Regions from separate parts of the Clostridium sp. AN503 genome, predicted to be linked through region 3. Evidence: a T-box and tRNA genes for the amino acid it is inferred to sense, from the RefSeq annotation. Region 3 holds a T-box; the other regions hold tRNA genes.
What was found. A T-box is a leader RNA that pairs with one kind of tRNA and senses whether it is charged. The one in region 3 lies ahead of AB1I67_RS17040 (valine--tRNA ligase), so its partner is inferred to be a tRNA-Val.
Positions count from the first base shown of each region.

Region 1: it encodes a tRNA-Val, which carries the amino acid that the T-box ahead of AB1I67_RS17040 (valine--tRNA ligase) is inferred to sense. The anticodon was not compared.
Region 2: it encodes a tRNA-Val, which carries the amino acid that the T-box ahead of AB1I67_RS17040 (valine--tRNA ligase) is inferred to sense. The anticodon was not compared.

Region 1 covers NZ_JBFDTP010000001.1:418,236-424,689, reverse strand. Annotated here, with positions in the region: gene AB1I67_RS01765 (isopeptide-forming domain-containing fimbrial protein) at 81-461, opposite strand; gene AB1I67_RS01760 (Ltp family lipoprotein) at 593-1,531, opposite strand; gene AB1I67_RS01755 (zinc ribbon domain-containing protein) at 1,545-2,036, opposite strand; gene AB1I67_RS01750 (DUF6774 domain-containing protein) at 2,275-2,412, opposite strand; tRNA gene AB1I67_RS01745 (tRNA-Val) at 2,528-2,600, opposite strand; tRNA gene AB1I67_RS01740 (tRNA-Gly) at 2,801-2,871, opposite strand; gene AB1I67_RS01735 (hydrolase) at 3,059-3,667, shown strand; gene AB1I67_RS01730 (hypothetical protein) at 3,737-3,862, shown strand; gene AB1I67_RS01725 (FeoA family protein) at 3,981-4,208, opposite strand; gene AB1I67_RS01720 (ABC-F family ATP-binding cassette domain-containing protein) at 4,381-5,934, shown strand; gene AB1I67_RS01715 (hypothetical protein) at 6,427-6,454, shown strand, end outside.
Region 2 covers NZ_JBFDTP010000002.1:992,597-999,050, reverse strand. Annotated here, with positions in the region: gene lpdA (dihydrolipoyl dehydrogenase) at 1-1,213, opposite strand, end outside; gene AB1I67_RS11870 (HAD family hydrolase) at 1,265-2,044, opposite strand; tRNA gene AB1I67_RS11865 (tRNA-Pro) at 2,158-2,231, shown strand; gene AB1I67_RS11860 (thioredoxin domain-containing protein) at 2,330-2,650, opposite strand; gene AB1I67_RS11855 (Rrf2 family transcriptional regulator) at 2,684-3,127, opposite strand; gene AB1I67_RS11850 (rhodanese-like domain-containing protein) at 3,124-3,552, opposite strand; tRNA gene AB1I67_RS11845 (tRNA-Ala) at 3,895-3,967, opposite strand; tRNA gene AB1I67_RS11840 (tRNA-Val) at 4,018-4,090, opposite strand; gene AB1I67_RS11835 (GntR family transcriptional regulator) at 4,238-4,915, opposite strand; gene AB1I67_RS11830 (gluconate 5-dehydrogenase) at 4,960-5,763, opposite strand; gene AB1I67_RS11825 (FGGY-family carbohydrate kinase) at 6,354-6,454, opposite strand, start outside.
Region 3 covers NZ_JBFDTP010000002.1:2,094,119-2,100,572, reverse strand. Annotated here, with positions in the region: gene AB1I67_RS17055 (DUF5717 family protein) at 1-640, shown strand, start outside; gene AB1I67_RS17050 (DUF5716 family protein) at 672-1,895, shown strand; gene AB1I67_RS17045 (tetratricopeptide repeat protein) at 1,892-2,704, shown strand; T-box leader at 2,765-3,013, shown strand; gene AB1I67_RS17040 (valine--tRNA ligase) at 3,114-5,768, shown strand; gene AB1I67_RS17035 (folylpolyglutamate synthase/dihydrofolate synthase family protein) at 5,795-6,454, shown strand, end outside.

The sequences.
Region 1 (6,454 bases), on a different contig from region 3:
CTGTAAAATACAGCACCTGATATTTATGACTGCAGCCAGGGCATTCATGATCAAAATGCTTATGAGTACAGCAGTGATAATCAGGTGGAACCGCCCACAACTTTGACTTGAAACTGCAGGGTGGCAGTGCCAAGTGCAGCGATCGTTGGTATGGTGTAGGTTATTGTATTACTGGTGACAGTCGGTGTCGCTGCTGTTCCGTTAAGCGTGAAAGAACCTGTGGTAAATGTAGAACCAGCAGGAAGGGTATCGGTAAATGGTATATTGCTTATAGGATTTAACGCCGGATTGGTGATTGTCACCGTGTAGGTCAGGCTGTCGCCAAGGCTGGCTGTGAGCTTGTCAACCGCCTTTAAAAGCGTAGGTGCAAGAAGCAGGACAGTGGAAACACTGTTACTGTTTAGGGTATTGCCCCCATAGGTTACACTGGCTGTATTGTCCAGTTTATTGATGATTGCCATAATTGCTCCAATATATAAGTTTTAATATATCTTATGCCGGTCTTGTACAAATTGTTATACAGACAAAAAGAGGCATGTTTCCATGCCCCCCTTAGTTCTGTATGTAACATTTATAAAATCTCAGTTGGATGTTACTCGAGATTTGCAATGGCAAAGTCTGCTTCAGCTTTTGTGAACTTTTCACCGTACTCGGAGGTGAGCTGGTCGTGAATGGCAGAAGGAGACATGTTCATTGATTCCTGATAAACTTTTGCTTTTGCCAGAGCATTTGCATTCCAGTCTGCGGTTAAATGATCAATAGCATATTGTGCCTCGTCTTTGGTAAATTGTTCGCCGTATTCAGAGACCAACTGATCATAGATGGCAGCTTTGGACATAAACATGGTATCACTGTAAGTTTTTGCTTTTGCCAGTGCGTTTGCGTTCCAGTCTGCGGTCAAATGCTCCATTGCATACTCAGCAGCCTCGGGAGAGAATTTTTCTCCATATTCGGAGGTGAGCTGGTTGTAAACAGCAGCTTTGGACATGGACATGATGTCACTGTAAAGATTGGCTTTTGCTAATGCTGATTGATATTCCGTTGGAATCTTTTCAGCCTCAGTACTGGTTTCAGCTGTAGTTGTTTCAGCAGCGGTGGCCTCTTCTTTAGACTCGCTTTGGCCGGCAGTGGCAGGAGCAGTCTCTGCTTTTGTTATCTCTGCGGCCTTTACTGTTTCTGCCAGCTGGGTGTCCTGTGGGACAGCGGAAAGGTTGCCATAGATACCAATTATAAAACAAAACACAAAGAAAATAGTTATTATGATTCGGACAGGTTTGTTGAACTTTTTATATTTCCACATGAGGAATAATCCAACGGGAAAACAGCAGCATAGCATCATTAATAAAATAAACCAGGTCTGCGAGTAAAATGGTTCTTTGACTGGTGCAGCCACTGATGCCGTATTTATTTCTACACCATTCAGGAGAGTGGCGCTTTTTTGCGGTTCTACGATAACTTCCGGTTCTGCGGGTTCCCCGCAATTCGGACAAAACTTTCCTTCATACTCTTTGCCGCATTTTCGACAGAACATTATGAATCCCCCTTTATGCTTTAAACTTTTTTCCACACTTTAAACAAGTGACCAGTACCTTTTTTGCCCCTAAGTTTCCGGCAACCAGTCCGATTGGCCCGACGAGAGCCGCACCAACAACAGCTTTTCCAATCCCAAATCCCTTTTTGTTTCCGGCAAGTGAGGTGGAACCGCACCGGGGACATCTGGCCATGGAATCATACTGCATTTTTTGAATCTGTAACTGTTCCTGCTGTGCTTTCAGAGTCATGGCCTGCATTTGCATCTGTGCCTGCTGCAGCTGCAGATCATTCCTTTTTTTGACTTCAGCAATGGCTGTTTCTGACAGTGGAGACCGGCAGTTTGTACAAAAGTTTGCATCTGCAGAAACAACTGCTCCGCATTGCGGGCATCGGAGGCCATCCATTAGATCAGAAGAATCATTTGGTTCTGGAATCCGTTTCCCGCAGAAAGAGCAGAAAATACTGTCGTCAGCTATGGCAGCATTGCAATGAGGACATAGCATACTCACATCCCTCCCTTTTTGTCTGATAGAATAATAAGAGGCTATGACAGCAGAAAAATCGAAAATTCAGATATCACAATCTGTCGCCCTTATAAATCTGATTATACACAATTTACAAACAAAAGGGAATGGTAATTTTAAATTTAGTATTGTAACCTTTAGTGTAATAATAGTGCATAGATTCAGAAGATTTAAAGATAAAAATGAGATAAGCAGAGAATACATCTGTCATGGTGTTTTATAGATCCGAATCTTTTGCGGAGCACAAAGCCTGGTGCGCAGCAATCGTTGTCAGGGTATCGCCTAACTGCATAAAAATAGAACTGATCAGAGCGATTTCCTCTGTCGATTTGTCCTCTGCGATACAACATGCCATAGCGGATATAAGCGCAGCAAATTCACATGATTTCATAATATCACCTCAAAATCAGTGTATGCTGCAGCGAAATGATCAAGAACAGTACATCTGCTTAGAATTTTTATACAAAAAATGGAGACAACAGGACTCGAACCTGCGACCCTCTACACGTCAAGCAGATGCTCTCCCAGCTGAGCTATGTCTCCATGAGATGATTATAAACGATATCGTGGAATTTGGCAAGAAAATGATGAAATCATATTTACCATATTTATCAATCCAAACCTGCATTCATGTGACGGAACCGGAGAATTGCGGCGCTGTGGAAAAATAGTACCGTTTTAGTAGCATCTGAATAATAAAAAAGCCAGAAACAACGCTATATCGTGCTTCTGGCTTTTATAAGAGCAGATGACGGGAATCGAACCCGCCTCCCCAGCTTGGGAAGCTGGTGTTCTACCGATGAACTACATCTGCGAATGTCATTTCGACGAGGTTTATTATACCTCATAACCACAAAATTGTAAAGCTGAAAATATCAAATGCCGCAACTTTGGTCTGGAATGTTGTGCATGAACCTCTTGCATGCCTGCGTCAAAATGGTATAATAGGATAAAAGTGACGGACTGGCATAACAGTCTGTATACAGGAGGTTAAAAAGATAATGGAAAGCCGGATTACAAGAGAAGAGGCATTAAAGCTTTTGAGAGAATATAACCAGGAGCCGTTCCACATTCTCCACGCATTGACCGTAGAGGGCGCCATGCGCTGGTTTGCAAGAGAGCTGGGATATGCGGAGGATGAAGATTACTGGGGGATTACCGGTCTCCTGCACGATATTGATTTTGAACAGTATCCTGATGAGCACTGCGTCAAGGCGCCGGAGCTTTTAGCCGCAGGCGGGGTGGGGGAGGACATGATCCACTCGGTCTGCTCTCACGGTTATGGACTTTGCTGTGATGTGGAACCGGAGCACCAGATGGAGAAAGTGCTGTTTGCATCGGACGAGCTGACCGGCCTGATCGGAGCGGCGGCGAAGATGCGCCCGTCGAAGAGCTGTAAGGATATGGAGGTTTCCAGCTTAAAAAAGAAGTTTAAAGATAAAAGGTTTGCCGCGGGGTGCTCCAGGGATGTGATCCGCCAAGGCGCTGAGCGCCTTGGGTGGGAACTGGATGAGCTGTTCGCAAAGACCCTGGAAGCTATGCGGTCCTGTGAGGATTCGGTAAATGCAGAGATGTCCTTGCTATTTCCGGCAGGAGAGAATATAATATGAGAATAATGACATGCTGATAGACAGGAAGACGGGAATGCGATATTCCGTTTCAGCGACAGGAGGCAGAATATGGAGATTATGATGGTAGGCGGGCTGGGCCTGATCATTTTATTCGTGGTGGTTGTGGTAGTTTCCACCGTAGTTGGTACAGTTGGTTCCGGTATCATTGATGATGAGGAAGCAGAAGATGATTGAGCCGCTGGAATTGGAAGCGGGGCAGAAATGTAATTGTATAAAGAAGCGGGCAGTGGCAGTAGTCACGGCCCGCTTCTTTTCCGACAGTCAGGTCAGAACTAATCAGAATATAACATATCTATAACTCCACAAAAATCTCATTTGCATTTTCCTGGCGAAGCGCGATGACGGCGCCCTGTACCAGATAGGCGCTCATACCTCCGCGATGGGGCTTCAGCACGCAGGATAAGAATTCATCCGGGGCAAAGCCCAGATCTGTGAGACGCTGTTTCATGTGGGTTTCGCTGGCAACCCAGACGACGCGGCACCGTTCGCCGGGTTTTATATGACTTAATGGAATGACCATAAAATTCACTTCTCAAAAAACACGTTGTTACCAGTTTATGCAGGATATAACAAAGTGTGCGTGGCCGTTCGGCCAATCGAGGGCGTAAAAGCCAAAAGCGCTTGCCAGAAGCAGTTTTCTCATGTAGAATAAGGACGGATAAAGCATCGTTTGACAAAAGGAGTAAAGACAAATGAGCATATTGAATGTTGAACATTTAAGCCATGGATTTGGGGACCGGGCGATTTTCCACGACGTGTCCTTCCGGCTGCTGAAAGGCGAGCACATCGGTCTGGTGGGCGCCAACGGCGAGGGGAAATCCACATTTATGAATATTATTACCGGTAAACTGCAGCCGGACGAGGGGAAAGTAGAGTGGTCAAAGCATGTCCGCGCAGGTTATCTGGACCAGCATACGGTCCTGGAAAAAGGCATGACTATCCGGGACGTGTTAAAAAGTGCGTTTGCCTACCTGTTTGAGATGGAAACGCAGATGAACGAGATTTGTGACCGGATGGGAGAGGCGTCTGAGGAAGAAATGACGGCTATGATGGAAGAACTGGGGACGCTTCAGGATCTTCTGATGGCCCATGATTTCTACGTGATCGACAGTAAAGTGGAGGAAGTAGGGCGTGCCCTGGGCCTTCAGGAGATCGGCATGGATAAGGATGTGTCGGAGCTTTCCGGAGGACAGCGCACAAAAGTGCTTTTGGGCAAGCTGCTTTTGGAAAAGCCCGATATCCTGCTTTTGGACGAGCCGACCAACTATCTGGATGAACAGCATATCGAATGGCTGAAGCGGTACCTTCAGGAATATGAGAATGCATTTATCCTGATCTCCCATGACATCCCGTTTTTAAACAGCGTGATCAATCTGATCTACAACATGGAGAATCAGAAGCTGGACCGTTATGTGGGAGACTACGATCATTTCAAGGAAGTCTATGCGGCGAAAAAGGCGCAGCTTGAGGCAGCCTACAAGCGGCAGCAGCAGGAGATCGCGGAGTTGGAGGATTTCGTGGCCCGCAATAAGGCGCGGGTATCCACCCGCAACATGGCCATGTCCCGGCAGAAAAAGCTGGATAAGATGGAGGTCATCGAGCTGGCAAGGGAGAAGCCGAAGCCGGAGTTCCATTTCCAGGAGGCGCGGACGGCGGGTAAGCTGATTTTTGAGACGAAGGAGCTGGTGATTGGATATGAGGAACCGTTGACGAAGCCGCTGGATCTGTCCATGGAGCGCGGGGATAAGATGGTTTTAAAGGGTTCCAACGGTATCGGAAAGACCACGCTTTTAAAGAGCATTCTCGGATTGATCCCGCCTGTGAGCGGCAGCGTGGAGCTGGGAGATTACCTGCATATCGGATATTTTGAACAGGAGATGGCTCCAGGCAATACCACCACTTGTATTGAAGAGATCTGGAAGGAATTTCCTGCTTATACCCAGTATCAGGTGCGTTCTGCCCTGGCAAAATGCGGGCTGACTACCAAGCACATCGAGAGCCAGGTGCGGGTTTTAAGCGGCGGCGAGCAGGCCAAGGTGCGGCTGTGCAAGCTGATCAACCGGGAGACCAACGTACTGTTATTAGACGAGCCGACCAACCATCTGGATGCGGAAGCCAAAGAGGAATTGCGCCGGGCGCTGGCAGCCTATAAAGGCAGTATCCTTCTGATATGCCATGAGCCGGAATTTTATGAGAGCTTTGCAACAAAAGTGGTGGATTGCAGCGAGTTCTGTCTGAGAGGCTAAGGTCAAAACAGGAACAGCAAGGAACTGGAGAAGAAAATTTCACAGGAAGATCGTATCCCATGGACAGGTAAAGTCTGTGGGATATTTTTATTGTGAATATTGTCATTATAAAAAATATTTTATCAGTTGCATTTTAAAATAGATTGTGATATTATAATGCCACACATCCGAAATTCTTACGGATCTGATAGTCATTTGAATTCTTTGCTTTCTGAGATTTATATCCAGGCAAAGTCCAAGAAGAAAAGTTTTGTTTATGTTGTTTTAGGTATCATTTATATTTGGCAGTATGAAGCCCACACTGTATGGTTGGCAGCAGACAGTTGTATTTTAAGTTTCTAACAATAGTTTTATCTGCAACTCATTATTTCAGTATTTCAAAATTTCAAAGATTATCAAGATGTTGTCAGGTGTTTTGGAAAATGTGCAGGAAAGGGGGAGGAAGAACAAAAGAAATACGCCGGAAAATATAAACGGGGAAGAAGGAGGTATATGAAAAGAAACAGAAAGGTGAAAACGG
Region 2 (6,454 bases), 1.1 Mb from region 3:
AGCCATGCTCCTCCCGGGCGATAATGGATTTGCCGTTCCCGTCCATGGTATAGACACCGCAGCGCACCTTCATGCCCAGATTGTTGGCATTCTGCTCCGTGATCCCGACAGTCGCGATCTCCGGCTCTGTGTAAATACAGTTGGGCACGATCGGGAGCGACACATACATCCCGTTTGGCACTGCCTCCAGGCGGATGCTGTGGGAATGCCCCGCAATATTCTCCACCACAAAGGTTCCCTGTGCCATAGCCACATGGGCAAGCTGGGTGCGCGCCACCACGTCTCCGATGGCGTAGATCCCCGGTTCGCTGGTCTGAAAATCGCTGTCCACCGCCAGCCGCCCGTCTTCAATCTTCAGATCCACATCCTCGCCAAACAGTCCCTGCATATATGGAGTCCTGCCAACTGCGACCACCACCTGGCTGGCCTTGATCTGGCTGGTCTCCCCGGTATTATGATCTAAAAGATGACAGGTCAGTCCATCCTCCTTTGTGATCTCTTCCACAGTCGTATTGCAGTGGATGGAAATGCCCTTCTGAGCCAGCTGCTCCTCCAGAGCCGTTGCAACCTCCACATCCATCGGCCCCAGCAGGTGACTGCCCTTCTCCACGATCGTGACTTTTGCACACAACGCCTGGAAGATCGTCGCAAACTCCACGCCGATCACACCGCCGCCCAGGATCACGATCCGGTCATAATTCCAGTTAGGCACCGCCAGCAGCCGGTCGCTGTTGATCACGCCCGGCAGATCGATCCCCGGAATCTTTGGCATCACAGGCTTTGCTCCGGTGGCAATGATAATGTTCCTGGCATGGAAATACTCCCGGCCATTCTCATTTTTCACTTCAACCGTCTTTTCCCGGCGTATGGTGGCTGTCCCTTTCACAAAACCAATCCCATTCTGCTTAAACAGCTTCTCGATCTCCCCGCGGTACTGCTTGACGGAACGCTTCTTGTAATCCTGCATCTTGGCAAAATCAAAAGAAATAAAATCAGTAGACACCCCGAACTCATCGCACTGCTGCATCATAGAAAAAATATTGGATGCGTGAAGCAGCGCCTTAGTCGGGATACATCCCCGGTTAATACATACTCCCCCCAACTTGTCCTGGTCGATCACAACGACCTTCATGCCAAACCCGGCTGCCTTCAGCGCTGCCGTATATCCGCCCGGTCCCGCGCCGATGATCACTAAATCACAGTTTACTGCCATTGTCCCTACTTCCTTCCCCTTAAAGTTCCATAATCTTTTAGATCAAACGCCTCAGATCAGCCCCAGATGGACGCAGGCATTCCAGATCCCATCCTCGCCAATAGGCGTCGTCACATAATCAGCCACCTGTTTTAACGCTTCAATACTGTTGCCCATGGCAACTCCGATCCCGGCTGTGCGCACGATCTCATAATCATTCATGCTGTCGCCGAAAGCCACCGTATGCTCCAGCGGGATCCCATAATACTCGCAGAGACGCTTAAGCCCTTCTGCCTTGGATGCCTCCCGCTCCACGATATCCGCGCCCTCGCCGCTGGAAAACATGGGCAGCTTCAGCTCCGGAAACTCCGCCTCCACCTGCTTTGCCCCCTGCTCCCTGCCGAGATAGACCAGGGTCCGCACCTCCATGTCAAGCAGCTTCCAGGGGTCCTTAAAGACACGTCCCGTCTCCCCCCAGCGCCGGATATCCTGCTCTCTCACCACCTCCGGGTTCATATAATAGTCCTCCGTCCCGGCAGTTAGCCCCACGGCAAAATTCCTTCCCTCGGCAAATTCCAGAATCCGTCTTACCAGATCCTTATTCATGGTGTGGTGATAAATCATCTGATCCCCCACCGTCACCTTGGTACCGTTTAAATGGATCACCGCATCCGGCTCCACCAGTTCCCTCAGCCCGGCGCTGAACTTGCTGTCTAAATCCCGGCCGGTAGCGATGGCAATGTAATACTGCTCCCGCAGCCGGTCGATAGCCCGATATGCACTGTCCGGTATCCTGGAAGCTGAATGATCCAGAAGCGTCATATCCATATCAAAACTGATAATTCCCTTCATTTCTCAAAATTCCTCTCATTTATCCTAAAGATAATGATAACAAATAAAAAACCTGCTGTAAACCTCTTTTCAAAATGGAAATTATCTGCTATAATAAGCTGGTTGCCGAACATCGGGGTATGGCGTAGCTTGGTAGCGCGCTCGGCTGGGGGCCGAGAGGTCGCAGGTTCAAATCCTGTTGCCCCGATTACTGCAAGGTCAATAAAACACGGGAAATCCTGACATCTGTTATGGATTTCCCGTGTTTTATTTTATACTAATGTATTTCATTTATAATTCCAGTCCTTACAGGGCGCCGTGCTCCTTCAGCCAGCCTTCAATGGCATCCCGGTTCGCTGGATTTACTACGCTGCTGACTTCCCTGCCATCCCGGAACAGGATCAGCGTTGGGATCGTCATCACCTGAAACTGCTCTGCCAGCTCCGGATCTGCATCGATATCAAGCCCAACCACCTTGATCTTACCTTCAAACTCCTGCCCCATTTTTACCACAGTCGGCTCCAGACGGCGGCAATAGCCGCACCAGGGCGCCTTAAAATCAATCACTACCGGAACTGCCGAATCTAATACTTCCTCTTTAAAGTTCTTGCCTGTTACATCAATCATGTTATGATCTCCTTTCAATCCTTCCAGAATAGTTTAAGCATTTCCTGCTGCATGCATTCCCTCTTTGTCCTTGAAAAGCTCCTGTTCCACATCTGTCACTGTAATAGTGTCCAGGTAATCATTGCAGCGGTGGTTCATCTCTTCATAAAGCCCATCTATATAACCGCTCATACCGCAGGCTACACGGCAATTCTTATCCGGGTCTCCGCTCCGCCAGCCTGCATCGGCAAATTTGGTGTCCAGAGCCCTGCTGATCTCCCCCAGCGTGATCGTGCGTCCCATCTCATAGGAATATCCGCCTGAAAAACGTCCTTCCCTCGTCTCCACCAATCCCGCCTTTTTAAGCTGTGCCATGACCCGCCGTACCCGGCCGGGATTCGTGCAGATATTGTCCGCCAGTTCCTCACTGCGCTGGGTCGTCCCCTTATGGTGCAGGTACACCAGCGCATGGAGTCCTACGATAAAATCGCTGTTCAATTTGCTTCACCACCTTCTGTCTCATACGGCCAGTCCACAATGCCGCCAAAATCATAAATATTAGTATATCCCATCTTCACCAGCTTGTCTGATGCCTGCTTGCTGCGGACCCCGGTACGGCAGTGCACCAGAATCGCCGCATCCTTGTCCGGCAATTCCTCCGGCTGCTCCTCACCGATCGACTCATTGGGTACCAGGACCGCTCCCGGAATGTGTGCCTGCTCATATTCCTCTGCCCTGCGTACATCCACGACCGTCACATCTCCTGAATCCATCATCTCCTTTGCTTCTTCAGCCGTTATCTTGTGATAGGCACTGCCTGACTCTTCTGGAGCTGCGGCTGCCGTTCCTTTATGGGACCGGGTACAGGCAGCCAGCAGGAGCGCTGCAGCCACCGAAAGCCCGATTGCTATATACCGGTTCATAAAATACCTCCTTATCATCCTGTTTACCTGCCCTCTTATGGGCCGGCCCAAACTGTTACTTTTTTTCTCTCAGTTCATACTGATATGATATCAGTAACAGTTCAATCTGTCAAGCTCTTTTTGGATTTTTTCATTTTTTATTAGAAAAAACAAAAAGCCCTGAACCTCTACAGGTTCAAGACCATACGCCCGGAGCTTATCCTCTTTTGGACTTATCCGGTTTTGATACTTTCGCTTTGTGTTCCACCAGCCGGAGCGTGTTCGCGGGATATTCAATGTGTGAGACCGGACACCTCCGATACAGGGAACTTCCCTGCACTCCTCCCGGAACTGGCGAAATAGTGGAGACGACGGGATTCGAACCCGCGACCTTTGCGTTGCGAACGCAACGCTCTCCCAGCTGAGCCACGTCCCCTTAACATAGCTGTGTGATACCCGACACTGGGTATCACACAGGAAAAACAGTGGAGACAACAGGGCTCGAACCTGCAACCCCATGCGTGTGATGCATGTGCTCTCCCAGCTGAGCTATGCCTCCGTAACTTATTTTAGCACTTATGGCAGATTTTGCAACCCTTTTTTCAAAATATTGATAAAATTCCTGTAAATTCATAACAGTCCATACGGCTCATCTTCTTGACCGAAACACCCGCCGTGGATTGAATCCACAGCGGGTATCACGCTCTTACTCAAAGTAATCCTTATATTCAACCTCAATAGCATATTTCATGCGGGTCATGCTGATATAGAGATGTTCCTTAAGCGCAGCCTCAAGCCCCTTCTCGTCCTTCTGCTCCAAAAGCTCCAGCAAATGGGCATGTTCCTTGATGATGCGCGTGAAATCCGTCTCTGTCACAAAGTCCAGCATTCGGAACCGTGTGTAATGGAGCTGCTGGGCCTGGATAAAATCCCAAAGCTTCTCTCTGCCTGTGGCGGCAAACCAGATGGTGTGCATCTGTGCATCCATACGGTAGAACTGCTCCGGTTCAAAATCCGGCTCCCGGATCAAAAGCTCCTGACAGCGGATCTGATGGCGGATCTCTTCCAAAAGTAGTGGCGTCTGGGTCTCCATAAAATCCCGCATGACCATCAGTTCTACTGCAACCCGCATATAGATCATCTGCCGGATATCATCCAGATTCAAGAGAGTCACATAGGTGCCGGAATACGGGACCGTATTGACAAATCCCTGTTCCTGGAGCCTCCTGAGAGCCTCCCTGACCGGCGTCCTGGATACATCAAAGCGGGCGCAGATCTCATTTTCACTGATCGCCTGTCCCGGCTTCAGTTCCAGGTCCAGAATATCCCGCTTCAGCGTGTCAAATACATAATCTCCACGGTTCTTGTAGCACTTCTCGCTCATGCTTTCCCCCTGTGCCTTTCGGCAGTTTCTTTAAAACATCAGTCTTAAGACGGCTGTTTTCCGATATATGCCTTAATACCGCCGTCTACATACAGGATCTGGCCGTTCACAAAATCAGAAGCTTCGGATGCAAGGAATACTGCGGGTCCGCCCAGATCGGAAGCCTCACCCCAGCGGCCTGCAGGAGTTTTGGATACGATAAACTGGTCAAACGGATGCCTGGAGCCGTCTGCCTGTTTCTCACGCAGAGGCGCGGTCTGAGGTGTTGCAATATAACCAGGCCCAATGCCGTTGCACTGGATGTTGTACTCGCCGTACTCGGAAGCAATGTTCCTGGTCAGCATCTTCAATCCGCCCTTCGCTGCTGCGTATGCAGAAACGGTCTCGCGGCCAAACTCGGACATCATGGAACAGATGTTGATGATCTTTCCGCCGCCCTTCTTGATCATAGCCGGGATCACTGCCTTGGATACGATGAACGGAGCATTCAAGTCCACATCGATAACCTGACGGAAATCTTTGGCTGCCATCTCGATCATCGGGATCCTCTTGATGATGCCTGCATTGTTGACCAGGATGTCTACAACGCCCACTTCAGCCTCAATCTTCGCTACCATGGCGTTCACCGCATCCTCGTCGGTAACGTCGCATACATAGCCGTGTGCTTTGATGCCCTCTGCCTCGTAAGCTGCGATCCCCTTATCAACCAGCTCCTGCTTGATATCATTGAAAACGATGGTAGCGCCTGCACCTGCCATAGCCTGCGCGATAGCAAAACCAATACCGTAAGATGCTCCGGTGATCAGCGCAACTTTGCCTTCCAGGGAATAATTCTTGATGTAGTCCATGTTCCATTCTCCTTTTTCTGTTTAATTTTAGTATACAATCTTATTTAATTGTATACAATTTATTTATAGGTATACAATATCATATCTTTGACCGGTTTGCAAGTGGCAGTTTAAACAAAGATCGCTTTTTATTTTTGTACATATCAGAGAAAGCCCAGTTTTCACGAGGGGAATCATAAAAAGAAACAAACACAAAAAGAAAGAGCCTTTATCTATAGCCTCCTGCGACTATCATATAAAGACTCTCTCCTGGCATTTTCTTTCGGTTTTTCACTTCTTATCAACTCAATTTCGTTTTCTTATCTTTCGATAATTTTTTACTTTTGATTGATCTTCTGTTCGAAACCTATTCAAGTTGAGGTTTTCTGCCTAACCCTTTTTGTTGCTTTCAAGCTCCGCAGGATTTTGTTTCTTGAATCAATCTCCTGTTTCTTTGCTTTGCTCGGATAAGAAAGTTCTTATCTTTGTAGTTCTATAATAACTGATACCATCCTATTTGTCAAGCTATTTTTTAATTATTTGAAATTTATTTTAAAATAATTTGCTTTTTATGTATATATTTTTTATATTATCTGAAATTATCAGATTATTTACTTTAATTTGCTCCATATACCGGCCATAGCGTCGTTGACCAGCCGGTAAGCCTGGTATTTTTTTTCGTAGACCGCTCCCGATTCCGGCCTGGGGACAA
Region 3 (6,454 bases):
TTATTTCCTGCGCGGGAAGGATACCGGCGACCGGGTATTTGCCTACCTGGAGGGCGCCGTCCACGGTACGGAGGATAAAAGCAGGATCCCGACGATCTATCTGCTGGCGCTCACACTGTATTACTCTACCTTGAAAACCCTGGACGAGGAGCGAAAAGCATTGTGCAGCAATATGGTAGACCTGCTTCTGGAGGAAGGGCGCGTGTTTGCCTATTTTCACGATCTGGGCCGGCTGATCGAGATGCCGGATTCGATCATGGATAAGGTGACGGTGGAGTACCGGGCGGCAAGGGATTCTAAGCCGGAGCTTCAGGTCCGGGTCCTGCCGGAGGACGAGGAATACTACTTCGAGGAACTTAAAAAGGTCTATCCGGGGATTTTCGTGCGTCAGAAGGTGCTGTTTGAGGGTGAGATCTTAGAGTACCGCATTTATGAGATCAGTGGGGAGAAGCGGGTCCTGGTGAAAGAGAGCAGCATTTCCTGCGACACGCAAAAGAGCGGAAGCGACGGGAGCCGGTTTGCCGCATTGAATGAGATGGGACTTTGCCTGTCGCTGAAAGAAGAGCAGGCACTGAAAGAAAAATTACAGAAATACTTGACTGACAACGCTGTGATGGAAGAATTGTTCGGACTGATGTAGCGTGGCAGCTTGCGTTAGATAAGGGGTTTTTATGGATGGACTTGTTGTCGGCATAGATTTGTGCGACGAGTATACACAGATTAACTGTGCGGAGGAAGAAAAAACATGGATGATCCCCACGGTGATCTGCAAAAATAAAACCGCAGATGAGTGGTATGTGGGCGAGGAGGCTTATGCCCATACCTTAACGGGCGATGGGATCATTGTGGACAAGCTGGTGAAGCTGGTCTTAAAAGAAGGGACCGCCACGCTGGGAGATATCAGGTATGAGGGGAAAACGCTGTTAAAACTGTTTTTGGAGCGTGCCCTTGAGATGCCGCAGCAGCAGTATGGCAAGCTTGCTGTGCGTCAGCTGGTGTTCACGGTGCGCAGGCTGGAGCCGAAGCTGATCGAGGAGTTGTATAACTGTGCAGAGCAGTTGGAGATACCAAGGGAAAGGGTGCATGTGATCAGCCACCCGGAAAGCTTCACCTACTATATCCTGAGCCAGAAAAAGGAGATCTGGAACGGCGCAGTGGGCATGTTTGACTTGTCCGCCGAGAGGCTGCGCTATTATGAGATGAAAGTGCAGCGCGGGATGAAGAAAACCACGGCAGTTGCGGAGTATGAGGATCTGGAGGAGGGGTTTAACCTGGATATCTTAAAGACCCCCTCCGGAGCTAAGCTGGCGGATAAGATCCTCTGTTCCTGTGGGGAACGGATGATGCAGAAAAAGGTGTATTCTTCTGTGTTCCTGACCGGAAAAGGGTTTGAGAGCCGGGACTGGGCAGAGGAGTTTATGAAACTATTGTGTACCAAACGGCGGGTTTATATGGAGCCGTTTGTATTTGCCAAAGGCGCGGCATACTGCGCCCAGGATTGTCTTCAGCCAAAGACATCCTATCCATATACCATGATCTGCGAAGGGCGGCTCAAATCCACGATCTCCATGAATGTGATGCACAAAGGGCAGGAGACTTCCGTTGTGGTCGCTGCGGCAGGAGAGAACTGGTATGAGAAGGCAGCGGTCATTGACGTGATACCGGACAGGCAGGACAGTGTGGATTTTGTAGTGACGCCGCTGGATATAAAGAAACAGAAGCTGGTCTCCATACCCCTGGAGGGATTCCCGAAGCGTCCGGACCGCACGACAAAAGTGCGGATCGAGGTGTCCTTTTTAGATGAGAGGACCATGGATGTGAGGCTGAAGGACAAAGGATTTGGAGAACTGTTCCCGGCTTCGGAAGTACAGATCAGACAAGAGGTTATGCTATGAGTTTATTGCTGTGCAGACAGGAAAATGTAAAACATCCGTACTATGCGGAAAGCCTGGGGATCCATCTCTATTCTTCCCAGGAGCTTTCCTATGTGATCTACCACTATCCGCTGCTGGTGCTGGACGGATTCGTGGGAGACGGTCTGCTGGACTTTCTGAGGGATGAGTTAAACCATGGGTTTCTGGCCCTGAAGCTGGAACGCTGGCTGAAAAGCAACGAGGATCCGGATGAGACATTGATCATGATACTGCAGGAGTGCGATTACTACAACCCTGCGGAGATCAACCGATACCGCCAGAAGCTTGCAGCCATCCGAAAGAAGCATCCGGCTGAATACCGGAAGCTCAAGGCCGACGAGCTGTTTTCCATGCGCCAGTACGGAAGGGCTGTGCGGCTGTACCGGGAGCTTTTGGATTATCCGCAGGATTCCTGTGTGGATGATGCATTTTTGGGGACCGTCTGGAACAACCTGGGCGCCTGCTACGCACGGATGTTCCAGTTTGAAAAAGCGTATGAGGCGTATGAGATGGCTTATTCCAGGAGCAGCCAGCCCCAGGTCCTGGAGCGGCTGTACTGCCTGACGAAGCTGGATGAGCGGCTGAAGCTCAGCGACCGGTTCGGGATCCTGGTCACAGAGGAGATGCGGCAGGCCTGGGACGGGAACATGAAGACAGCCAGGGAGAAGGCGGAGCAGGCCGACAGCCTGCGGCAGTTAGACGAGCTGTTCAAGCGTGACCCGATCAAAAGACAGGCGGGAGAGGCACAGCTTCTGCACAAGTTGAAGCAGGACTATAGAGCGATGGTGTAGAAAAGAAAAATTGGTTTTGGCTTGACAAATGTTGGTTTAAACACTATGATAAGGACTATATAAAAGGCTGGGATAAAGAGGAGTACGGTGAGAGCGCCTGACAGAGAGAACCGTTTATAAGCTGGGAGACGGTTTCGGGCGGCGCGGCGGAAGGTAGCTTTGGAGCCGGGGTTCTGAAGGGTTTGCGAAGGTGTGCATGTTTGATGCGTGTCACCGCTGCAGGCAGGTAGGAATCCACGTTTGATCCGCGTTAAGGATATTTGAGTTAAAAACAAAGGTGGTACCGCGGAAGTTGATTTCGCCCTTTATGCAGGAGAGTTTGGTTCTGTATAAGGGGTCTTTTTTATTTCAAAGGTAAATGGCTGCTTTGGCAGCCGCAGGGAAAATAATGCAGAGGAGAACTAAGATCATGAAAGAACTGGAAAAGACCTACAACCCATCGGCTATTGAGGAGAAGCTCTATCAGAAATGGCTGGACAACAAATATTTTCACGCGGATGCGGAGCGCGGGAAGCGGGAAGGGAAGAAGCCGTTTACGATCGTGATGCCGCCGCCGAATATCACGGGGCAGCTTCATATGGGACATGCGCTGGACAATACCATGCAGGATATCCTGACCCGCTATAAGCGGATGCAGGGGTATGAGGCGCTGTGGCAGCCGGGAACGGACCACGCGGCGATCGCTACGGAGGTCAAGGTTATCGACAAGCTGAAACAGGAGGGGATCGACAAGCATGACCTGGGCAGGGACGGGTTTTTAGAAGCCTGCTGGGACTGGAAGAAGGAGTACGGGACCCGTATCATCAACCAGCTCCATAAGCTGGGGTCCTCAGCCGACTGGGACCGGGAGCGGTTTACTATGGATGCGGGCTGTTCGGACGCAGTTTTAGAGGTGTTTACCAGACTGTATGAGAAAGGCTATATCTATAAGGGTTCCAGGATCATCAACTGGTGCCCGGTATGTCAGACTTCCATCTCTGACGCGGAGGTGGAGCATGAGGAGCAGGACGGTTTCTTCTGGCACATCAATTATCCGATCGTGGGTGAGGAGGGCAGGTTTGTGGAGATTGCAACCACCAGGCCGGAGACTCTGCTGGGGGATACGGCGGTTGCGGTGAACCCGGAGGATGAGCGCTATCAGGATCTGGTTGGCAAGATGTTAGAGCTGCCGCTGACAGGACGCCAGATCCCGGTTGTGGCTGATGCATATGTGGACAAGGAGTTTGGGACCGGCTGCGTGAAAATCACACCGGCTCATGACCCGAACGATTTTGAGGTGGGCAAACGCCATGATCTGCCGGAAATCTGTATTATGAACGACGACGCCACCATCCACTGCCCGGGAAGCAGATACGACGGCATGGAGCGTTACGAGGCGCGCAAGGCTATCGTGGAGGATTTAAAGGCTGAGGGGCTGCTGGTGAAGGTGGTTCCCCATTCCCACAACGTGGGGACCCACGACCGCTGTAAGACCACGGTGGAGCCTATGGTGAAGCCCCAGTGGTTCGTGCGCATGGACGAGATGGCGAAGCCTGCGATCGAGGCAATAAAGACCGGGGAGCTTAAGTTTGTGCCGGAGAGCTTTGGAAAGACCTATCTGCACTGGCTGGAGGGGATCCGTGACTGGTGTATTTCCCGTCAGCTCTGGTGGGGCCACCGGATTCCGGCCTATTACTGCGAAGAGTGCGGTGAGATCACGGTGTCAAAGACCATGCCGGAGAAATGCCCGAAATGCGGCTGCACCCACTTAAAACAGGACGAGGATACCCTGGATACCTGGTTTTCCTCCGCCCTGTGGCCGTTCTCGACTCTGGGCTGGCCTGAGAACACAAAGGAACTGGAATATTTCTATCCGACGGATGTGCTGGTGACCGGCTATGATATCATCTTTTTCTGGGTGATCCGTATGGTGTTCTCAGGGCTTGAGCAGACAGGCAGGACCCCGTTCCACACCGTTCTGATCCACGGTCTGGTGAGGGACAGCCAGGGACGCAAGATGAGCAAGTCCCTGGGCAACGGCATCGATCCGCTGGAGGTGATCGACAAGTACGGCGCGGATGCGCTGCGCATGACCCTGATCACCGGCAATGCTCCGGGCAACGACATGCGGTTCTACTGGGAGCGCGTGGAGGCGAGCCGGAACTTTGCCAATAAGGTATGGAACGCTTCCCGGTTCATCATGATGAATATGGAAAAGGCTCCCGTATGCGAGGTTTCCTTAGACAGCCTGACCATGGCGGACAAATGGATCCTTTCCAAGGTGAATACCCTGGCGAAGGATGTGACGGAGAACCTGGACAAATATGAACTGGGTATCGCGCTTCAGAAGGTGTACGACTTTATCTGGGAGGAGTTCTGTGACTGGTACATCGAGATGGTGAAGCCGAGGCTCTGGAATGAGGAGGATACCACCAGGGCAGCTGCGATCTGGACCCTGCGGACCGTTCTGATCCAGTCCTTAAAGCTTCTGCACCCGTATATGCCGTTTATCACGGAGGAGATCTTCTGCAACCTGCAGGAGAGCGAGGAGTCCATCATGATCTCCGCATGGCCGGAGTACCGGGATGAGTGGAATTTCCGGGATGAGGAGTATGCGGTGGAGACCATCAAGGAAGCGGTACGGGCGATCCGGAATGTGCGCACCTCCATGAACGTTCCGCCGAGCAAAAAGGCGAAGGTCTACGTGGTATCGGAGAAGCAGGAGCTGTTAGACATCTTCGAGCACAGCCGGGTGTTCTTTGCAACCCTGGGTTATGCGGGAGAGGTGTTCCTACAGAAGGATAAGAACGGGATCGCCGACGATGCGGTATCCGTTGTGATCCCCAATGCGTCCATCTACATGCCGTTTGCGGAGCTTGTGGACGTGGCAAAGGAGATCGAGCGTCTGACGAAGGAGAAGGAGCGTTTGAGTAGCGAACTGGCGCGCGTAAACGGGATGCTTAAGAACGAGCGCTTCATCAGCAAGGCTCCGGAGGCGAAGATCAACGAGGAAAAGGAAAAACAGGCGAAATATACCCAGATGATGGAGCAGGTTGAGGCACGTCTGGCCCAGCTTCAGTCATAAGCCGGGACATGCCTGCATATATTGAAATGATAGAAGAACAGGCGCGGGAATATCTTTTGAATATACCGCTGTGGACAAAAAAGAAAAATACCCTGGAAGAAGTTCGGGATTTCCTGGCAGAGCTGGGAGACCCGGAAAAAGATCTAAAGCTGATCCATGTGGCGGGGACCAACGGGAAAGGCTCTGTCTGTGCGGATCTAACGTCCGTGCTGATGGAAGCCGGGTACCGAGTGGGTACCTTCGTTTCTCCGCATCTGGTGGATGTGAAGGAGCGGTTTTTACTGGACGGGAAGCCGGCCGCGGAGGAGGACTTTGAGCGAAGCTTCCGCCAGGTCCTTTCCGTGGTGAAAAAAATGGCAGAGCGCGGGTACTGCCATCCGACTTTTTTTGAATTTGTGTTTTTGATGGCAATGGTGCTGTACGGGGAGGTCAGACCGGATTATGTGATCCTGGAAACGGGGCTTGGCGGCCGTCTGGATACCACCAATGTGATCCGGCGGCCTCTGGCCTGCATCATCACCTCCATCAGCCTGGAGCACACCCAGTATCTGGGAGATACGACCGTTCAAATCGCGGCGGAGAAGGCGGGCATCATAAAGCCTGGCGTACCGGTGATCTATGATGACAACCGGCAGGAGGCGTCCGAAGTCATCCGCGGGAAGGCGGAAAGCCTGGGCGCGCCGTTT